Regions from separate parts of the Arthrobacter sp. GQ119 genome, predicted to be linked through region 2. Evidence: predicted binding sites of a transcription regulator. Region 2 holds the regulator's gene; the other holds the start of a gene.
What was found. Region 2 encodes LexA, which represses DNA repair genes until DNA is damaged. Its sites were predicted from a motif close to TCGAACANNTGTTCGA; they were not measured.
Positions count from the first base shown of each region.

Region 1: a site for LexA is predicted at 2,008-2,023, ahead of AC6CH3_RS05375 (DUF6504 family protein). Genes of this name have one in related genera too.

Region 1 covers NZ_JCAXEA010000004.1:118,423-122,839, reverse strand. Annotated here, with positions in the region: gene AC6CH3_RS05395 (SOS response-associated peptidase) at 1-692, shown strand, start outside; gene AC6CH3_RS05390 (VOC family protein) at 702-1,121, opposite strand; gene AC6CH3_RS05385 (chorismate mutase) at 1,136-1,462, shown strand; gene AC6CH3_RS05380 (hypothetical protein) at 1,541-1,927, opposite strand; gene AC6CH3_RS05375 (DUF6504 family protein) at 2,071-2,412, shown strand; gene AC6CH3_RS05370 (DNA polymerase III subunit alpha) at 2,409-4,417, shown strand, end outside.
Region 2 covers NZ_JCAXEA010000001.1:18,345-22,761, reverse strand. Annotated here, with positions in the region: gene hflX (GTPase HflX) at 1-75, shown strand, start outside; gene AC6CH3_RS00120 (ATP-dependent DNA helicase) at 68-2,122, shown strand; gene lexA (transcriptional repressor LexA) at 2,192-2,941, opposite strand; gene AC6CH3_RS00110 (LysM peptidoglycan-binding domain-containing protein) at 3,263-3,703, shown strand; gene AC6CH3_RS00105 (histidinol-phosphate transaminase) at 3,782-4,417, shown strand, end outside.

The DNA of each region.
Region 1 (4,417 bases), on a different contig from region 2:
CCGAGCTTGAGAACGAAATGGAGCTCCCGCCGTCGTGGAATCTGGCGCCCACGGATGATGCGCCCATCGTCCTGGAACGGCTGATCGAGGGCGCCACAGTCCGCCAGCTCCATATAGCGCGCTGGGGACTCGTGCCGTCCTGGGCCAAAGACCCGGGAGTCGGGCCGAAGATGATCAATGCCAGGAGCGAAACGGTGCTCGAGAAGCCTGCATTCCGCAAGGCCGTACAGTCCCGGCGCTGCGCAGTGCCGGCTGACGGCTATTACGAGTGGAAGCAGGGCGAAGGGCGACGCAAACAGCCGTACTACGTGCATCCCAAGGAAGGGCCGGGAATGGCCTTCGCAGGCCTCTATGAGTGGTGGAAGGACCCCTCCAAACGGCAGGATGACCCGGGCCGCTGGATGCTTTCCATGTCAATCATGACGGCGGATTCACCACCGGAGGGTGCCGAATCCACTGTGTTCGGTGAGCTCACCGCCCTTCACGACCGTGTTCCGCTGCCCATGAGCCGGGACACCATGGCAGCATGGCTCGACCCCCAGGTTGACGACCCAGCCGGGCTGCTGGACCTCGTCCGCTCCGGGGTCAGGGACGAGGCGGCAGGCTGGCGCGTGGATTCGGTAGGGCCGGCCGTGGGCAACGTCAGGAACAATTCGCCGGAACTCATCGAGCCCGTGGGAGCACTCTTCTAGCGGGCCGCATCACAGGCTGACCCGTCCGCCGTCGTCAACTGTCCACGTGGGGTTGAAGGCGATCTCCCACCTGAAACCGTCCGGATCGGCGAAGTAGCCCGTGTACCCTCCCCAGGGCTGGGTCTTGGGGCTTGCCACGACCGTTGCGCCGGCAGATTCCGCCTGGGCCATCACTTCATCGACTTCGGCAGCGCTTTGCACGTTGTGGCTGAGCGTGATGCACGGGACGGACTCGGGGGCATCCACCGCGGCTTCGGCCTGCATCTGCCTGGCGTCCCAGAGGGAGAACATGAGGCCATGGTTGGCCTGAATGAAGACCACTTCGGGGAATTCCTTGTGGACGGGCCAGCCGAGGCCCTCAACGTAGAAGCTGCGGGAGGCGGCCACGCTTCGCACTCCCAGGGAAATAAAATCGACTCGGGGCTGCATGGTTCGATACTGTCATGGACATGCCCACAAATCACGGAGACGATAAAAGCGCCCAGGCTGACAGGGAGCAGCTCGCCGCTGTGCGGATCGCAGTGGACGAGGTTGATGACCAGATCGTCACGCTGATTGCACGCCGCGAACGTCTGATCAGGATCGCGGGAACGCTAAAGGGCGATGACGCCGAGGTCCGGGCTCCCGGGCGCGTGGAACGTGTGATTGAACATGTCCGCGCCGCTGCCGAGAAAAAGGAAATCGACCCGGACATCGTGGAAACCACCTACCGGGCCATGATTTCGAAGTTCATCGAGCTCGAGATGAAGATCCATAACGAGAACAACTGACCGGGCAGCAGGAACTGCCGGCGGGACGTCGGGGCGACGGCGGGAAACAGGCCCCGAGTATTTTGCTTCCTTAGGTGCCTAGAGGGCTTCTTCCACCGGTACGCCGGACTGGAATTCCCGTCCGTCGGCCTCGCTGAAGGCTGACATGAGGTGGCCTTTCTCCAGTCCGAGCACCGTGCTCATGGGAAAGTTACCCGTTATGGTGCTGCCCGAATGCTCGACGCTCTTGACGTCGAAGTTTTCTTCGGTGCCGTCATGGCTGAACGAGTACATCGACACGGCTTCGCCGTTCATGAACTCAATTCCGAGCCTTCGCTGATGTGAATAGTCCGGAGTTGCTGCCACGAGCCCCACTACAAAGGCGCCCGATCCTGGAATATTGCCGTCAATATCAAATTTGGCCTCCAAGATGGTGTCTTTGGCGGCGATGCTTACGTGCTTCAGGAGTGCGTCATTGGAACTCATGGCTCCATCCTGCCCCTTGAGCCGCTGTCAGTCCACACCCATCTAGGTTTTGCCGGAGCCCAGGCGTAGACTGGACTTATTCGAATACATATTCGAACCATCCTTCATCTGCAGCACCTTCATCTTGGTTTCCGGAGGCACCTATGGGCATGTTCAGCGAGTCCGTGGACGTTGCCTGTGGACCGGAAGGCCAGCCCGTGGAACTGCAGTGGGGCGGGCGGAGGTACACGGTCTGCGCCGAGCCGGTTCATTGGTATGAACGCCGCCAGTGGTGGGCCGAGGAACAGCGGGCTCCACTGGGCAGCGGGCCCGGACTTGTGGATCACGAGATCTGGAGAGTTCAGGTAGCGCCCCTGGAAGCCTCGTTGTCCGAAGAGGCCCCTGCGGCCCCTGAACACCTGACACTCGATCTGGTCCGGCATACCGGCAGCGGACGCTGGCGGCTGCTCCGGATCCACGACGCACTCCGGCATAAGACAGCATGAGCTTTACCCACCTGCACGTTTCCACCGCCTTCAGCGCCCACTACGGCGTTTCCTGGCCCGATGAACTCGCCCAATCGGCGGCGGCCCAGGGTGCAACCGCCCTTGCCTGCACGGACAGGGACGGCCTGTACGGAACGGTCAAGCATCTGAAAGCCTGCATGGCTGCCGGCCTGGACCCGGTGGTCGGGGTGGACCTCGCCGTTTTCGACGACGAGGGAGATCTTCGCACCCAGCTTTCCGGCCGCGTAGTGGTGCTTGCGCACGGCCACAACAACGGGGCCGGCTACAAGGCGCTCTGCCGGTTGATTTCCGATGCCCATGCCCGCACCACGGGCAAGTCCGGGGGAGCGGTGCCGGCTGCAGTCACCCGGGCGGAACTGGCCTCAAGGATTCTTGACCCGCTTACCCTGAAGCCCGTGCTCAGCGTGCTGATCGGGCCGGATTCCGACGTCGGAAGGGCCATGGGCGGACGCCGTTACCTCCGGCCCCGCACGCTCTTCAAGAGCTGGCTGGATTCCCTGCCGGCCGGAAGCGTCGTCGCGGAGGTCGTCTCCCATCTCAGCGCCCCGGGAGAGCCCCTTAGCACCGCCCATGCGGTCCGCATGCTCAAGCTCGCCCAGGAGTACAGTGTTCCGGCGGTCCTCACCAATGCAGTCCGTTATTGTGCCGAGGACGGTGCCGCCACGGCCGATGTCCTCGACTCCGCCCGGACCCTGAAGTCCCTGCCCGAACTCTCAGCCGCGCCACTGCTGCAGCCCAATGGGCAGGGCTGGCTGAAGTCCCCTGATCAGATGCTGCAGCTGGGCAAGGAAATTATTCACGCCGCCGGGTATGGGGCGGCGGATCTTCAGGTCCTGCTCGCGCAAACGGAGGCGCTCGCCGACCGCTGCAGGATGGATCCCGTCACGGACATGGGCTGGAAGCAGCCCGTCGTTCCTGAGGCTTCGGTGATCGGCATCGAGGGTGACCCCCTGGCGGAACTGGCCTTGAGGTGCGAGGCCGGTGTGGTACGCCGCTTTCCGGGTATTTCCGGGAAGGCCGAGGCTGAAATGCGCAGCAGGCTGGAGCACGAACTGAAGATCATCGCCAACCTCGGCTTCGCCTCCTATTTTCTGACGGTGGCCGAGGTATCGCGGATGATCCTGGACATGGGCGTGCGGGCCGCTGCCAGGGGCTCGGGAGCGTCCAGCCTGGTGAACTACCTGCTCGATATCAGCCAGGTGAACCCGCTGCAGCATGACCTTATTTTCGAACGCTTCCTGTCGCGGGACAGGTCCACCCTTCCGGATATCGACATCGACGTCGAAAGCGCTGAGCGGCACAACGTATACCGGAAGATCTTTGACCGTTTTGGCGCCGAGCGCGTCACGCTCATGAGTATGCAGAACGGCTACCGTGCCCGGGGGGCAGTGCGGGACGCCGGGATGGCCTTGGGCATGGACGACGGCGACATTGGAGAGATTGCCAAGCAGCTGTGGCGCTTTTCCGCCCGCAGGTTCAGGGAAGCCCTGGAAGAAAAACCCGAGCTCCGTGAATTTGCTGACCGGGTGGAGCAGCGGGATGCGTCAGGCAACCAGCAACTGGACCTGCTCGTGGACCTCACCGAACGCCTGGACAGGCTTCCCCGCCACATCTCAATGCACCCCTGCGGAGTCATCCTTGGCGACGCGACCCTGCTGGACAGAACTCCTGTGCAGCCCAGCGGGCTGGGGCTGCCGATGAGCCAGTTCGACAAGCACGACATGGATCCGATGGGAATGCTCAAACTGGACGTGCTGGGAGTCCGGATGCAAAGCGCCATGGCGTTCGCCGTCCGGGAGATCATCCGGATCCATCCCGCCAAAGCCGATGTGGTGGCTGCGGGCGCCCACCCCGCGGGTCCGGACGGCAACGGCCCGGACTACATCAGGGAGGACGGCTTCATCGACCTCAACGCGGTGCCGCTGGATGATGAGCCCACCTATGAGCTCATCCGGAGCACCCACACCCTGGGATGTTTCCAGAT
Region 2 (4,417 bases):
GGCGGCACCCGCGCCGTGGTCATGGTCCGGGAAGGCCTCGCGGCTGAACTGGAATCCTTCATCAGCAATGACTGAGCAGGCCGCAAAGCCAGCCGGTTCCACGGCCGGCGAGGAGTTCGTCCTTGGGCTCCTCGACCGCGCCGTGGCCGCCATGGGCGGACAAAGCCGCACTGGCCAGCACGAGATGGCGCGGCAGGTGGCGCGGGCGATTGAAACCGGCGACCACCTGCTGGTCCAGGCGGGTACGGGCACCGGCAAGTCGCTGGCCTACCTGATCCCGCTGATCGCCCATTCGCTCGAGAGCGACAAGCCCACCCTCGTCTCCACCGCCACCCTGGCGCTGCAAACGCAGATCGTGGGCCGGGACCTTCCGCGGTTGCTGAAGAACATCACCCCGGCGCTGGACCGGCCGGTGAAGGTAGCCCTCGTCAAAGGCCGCGCCAATTATGTGTGCCGGCACAAGCTCGAAGGCGGGTTCCCGTCTGAGGAGCCCTCCGAAGGGCAGCTCTTTTCGCTGGGCGAGGACACCAGCGTCCCGCATTTCGCCGCCGCGATGGGCGGGCCGTCGTCGCAGCTCGGCAAAGAGGTGGTCCGGCTCCGCGAATGGGCGGAAAAGACCGCCACGGGGGACCGCGACGAACTCCTCCCGGGGGTGACCGACCGTGCCTGGAGGCAGGTCTCTGTCACGTCCATGGAGTGCCTCGGCGCGCAGAAGTGTCCCCTCGCCGAGGAGTGCTTCAGTGAACTGGCCCGGCACGAAGCCGCCGAGGCCGATGTCGTGGTGACCAACCATGCCATGCTCGCCGTCAGCGCCTTCGAGGGCCTGGCCGTGCTGCCGGAGTACGACGTTGTGGTGGTGGACGAGGCCCACGAGCTCCAGGACCGTGTCACCGGCGCCGTTTCCGGGCAGTTGTCTGTCGCGATGGTGCATGCCGCAGCCTCGGGCGCCCGCAAGCACACAGGCATTACCGTGGATGCCCTCAACAACGCCGCGTCCAACCTTGAACTTGTCCTCACCGGCGTTCCCAGCGGGCTGCTCCCGAACGGACTCAACACGGAGCAGCTCGACTGCGTGGACCAGCTTCGCGAAGCGTGCCGGGCGGCGCTGTCAGATTCCAAGGGGGACAGCAACAACGCGGTCGACGGCGGGCGGCAGCTCGCACGGTCCCGCCTCCTCGTCATCCTGGAGCTCTGTGAACGGCTGCTCGCCGCGCGGGAAAACCGTGAGGTGGTGTGGTTTTCGCGGAACAGCACCTTTGACCCGCAGCAGGGCTATTCGGCACCCGACGACACCCAGCCCGCGCTGATCAACATCGCACCCCTGAGTGTTGCCGGGCGCCTTCGGGAGGGCCTGTTCGAAGGCCACACCGTGGTCCTGACCTCCGCCACGCTGGCAATCGGCTCGGCGTTCGAACCCGCCGCAGGCGGACTCGGTCTCCTGGGCGAAGGCGCCCCAAGCTGGACGGGCGTGGACGTCGGGTCCCCCTTCGACTACCCGAAGCAGGGCATCCTGTACGTGGCCGGGCACCTGCCCAAGCCGGGCAGGGGGACCTCGCCGGAAGCGCTCGACGAACTGGAAACGCTGATCCGTGCCTCCGGCGGGGGAGCGCTGTGCCTCTTCTCGTCCCGGCGGGCCGCCGAGGACGCTGCCGAGGCGCTGCGCCCCCGACTGGACGTCAGCGTGCTCTGCCAGGGTGACTCAACCATGACCGCGCTGGTAAAGCAGTTCGCCGACGAACCCGACACCTGCCTGTTCGGCACCATGTCCCTGTGGCAGGGTGTTGATGTTCCGGGCGGTTCGTGCCGGCTGGTGGTCATCGACAGGATTCCGTTCCCGCGGCCGGACGACCCCCTGATGACGGCACGCTCCCGGGCCGTGGCCCAGGCAGGCGGCAACGGCTTCATGTCTGTATCGGCCACCCATGCCGCGATCCGTCTGGCGCAGGGCGCCGGACGACTCATCCGGTCCACGGATGACAAGGGCGTGGTGGCGGTCCTGGATTCGCGCCTTTCGACCGAGCGCTACGGCGGGTTTCTCCGCGCGGCGCTCCCGCCGTTCTGGCCCACAACTGACCGCAAGATCGCCGTGGCGGCGCTGGAAAGGCTCGCCGGCGCGCAGTAGCCCTGGGGACTCACTGACTTTCGGCGTGCCGGAAGCCAAAGCGGGCGGTGGCCTATAGCGGGTCTTGACCTACAGCGAACGCAGGACGGACACGACCTTGCCCATGACCACGGCGTGGTCGCCCAGAATGGGCTCGTACTGGGTGTTCTGGGGAAGCAGCCAGGTGTGGCCGTCCCGCTGCCGGAAGGTCTTGACGGTTGCTTCGTCGTCCAGCAGCGCGGCCACGATATCGCCGTTGGCGGCGTCGCTTTGCCGCCGCACCACTACCCAGTCACCGTCGCAGATCGCGGCGTCCACCATGGAGTCCCCAGCCACTCTCAGCATGAACAGTTCCCCGTGTCCAACGAGCTGGCGGGGCAGCGGCATGAGGTCCTCCACCATCTGGTCGGCGAGGATGGGGCCGCCGGCTGCGATCCGGCCAACCAACGGAACGAGGGCCGTATCTGTGGCGCTGGGCAACTCCGTAACAGGGGCACCGCCCACGCTGTGCAGTCTGGCTTCCTTCTCGGCGCCTGCAGATTTAGGGACTCCGGCATCGAGCGTCAGGGGCATGAGGACCTCCATGGCCCGGGGACGTTTGGGATCGCGCCGCAGGTATCCGAGCTTCTCGAGCTGTGAGAGCTGGTGGGTGACGCTGGACAGGCTGGCGAGGCCAACCGTGTCCCCGATCTCGCGCATGGAGGGAGGGTATCCGTTGTCGTTGACCGAGCGCTGGATGGTTTCCAGGATTTTCTTCTGGCGGACAGTGAGTCCCTTGGGTGCTGTCCGGGACCGCTGGCTGCGCTGGGTAGCTTTGCCGTCGGAGGCTTGTGCTGCCATGTTCGCCAACGCCTTTCGTTCCTCCCGGCTTGTGTGGCTGCAGTTGCCGGGAACTTCCGGCCTGAAATGTCAGACCCTGCTGATCAACTGCAGAAGTGGTTGTTCTCTGATTTCAAACGTAGGCCAGCCATAAAGCTTTTTCAAACATTTGTTCTAGCGAGTCTCGACTTTGTTCGTTGATAGGTGCTAAAAATGGAGAAGCAAAGTTCGAACATGTGTTCTAGTTCAGCTGCGAAGCAGTCCGGTTATTCGAAGATCCCGGCGTATGTCCGGCGGACCGGGCATACGGGCAGCACAGAATGGTCCAGGAGGGCTCAGTTCATGTCAGCTACAACAGCAGGTCACCATTACCGTCCCGGGAAGCGGCGCAGCCCCCAGGGCCAGCAGTCCACCCAAGGCCTGCACGGCCCGCATGCCGGCGGACGGCCAGGCGGGCCGGCAGCCAAGCCGCCGCGCCTGCGGCTCACCCGCCGCGGGCGGATCGTCCTGATTGGGCTGCCGCTGGTACTGCTGGCGGCACTGCTCCTGTCACTCGCCGGCCTGTTCAACTCACCGGCCAAGGCTGCCGACACCGCCGGCGGTCTGTCGGTGACGGAGACCGTCTCCGTGACGGTGCAGCCAGGGGAATCGCTGTGGGCGATTGCCGGCAGCGTGGACCCGGACAGGGACCCGCGCGACGTCATCGCGGATATCGTCCAGCTGAACAACCTGGACAACGGCAAGGTCATGCCGGGACAGCAGCTGTTCGTCCCGGCCAAATAGGTCACCACCCGTCACGGCCGGTCCCGGCTGACCCGTCACAGTTTCCCGCTCGCCGCCCGGGGCACTTAAACTGGCCAAGTGACTGACCAGCTTGAGCGACTGAACCGACTTCCTCTTCGCACCAATTTGCGGGGGCTGACGCCTTACGGGGCGCCGCAGCTGGAGGTGCCGATCCTGCTCAACGTCAATGAGAACACCCATGGAGTGCCGGCTGACGTCAGGGCCGCCATTTCCGAGGCCGTAACAGAGGCCGCGGCCGGACTCAACCGCTATCCCGACCGGGAGTTCACCGAACTCCGGGAGGCCCTGGCGGAATACCTGGGCCACGGCCTCTCCGCCGACAACATCTGGGCGGCCAACGGCTCCAACGAAGTCCTCCAGCAGATACTCCAGGCATTCGGCGGCCCGGGCCGAACGGCGCTGGGCTTTCCGCCCACGTACTCCATGTACCCGTTGCTGGCCAGCGGAACAGATACCGAATACATCGTCGGACAGCGCGCGGAGGACTATGGCCTGAGCGCCGAGTCCGCGGCCGGCCAGGTCCGGGAGCTGCGGCCAAACGTCGTGTTCCTATGCTCACCAAACAACCCCACCGGCACCGGTCTGGGGCTGGACGTGGTGGAAGCCGTCTATGAGGCCGGCGAATCCAGCCGGACCATCGTCATCGTCGACGAGGCGTACCACGAGTTCGCCCACGACGGCACTCCCAGCGCG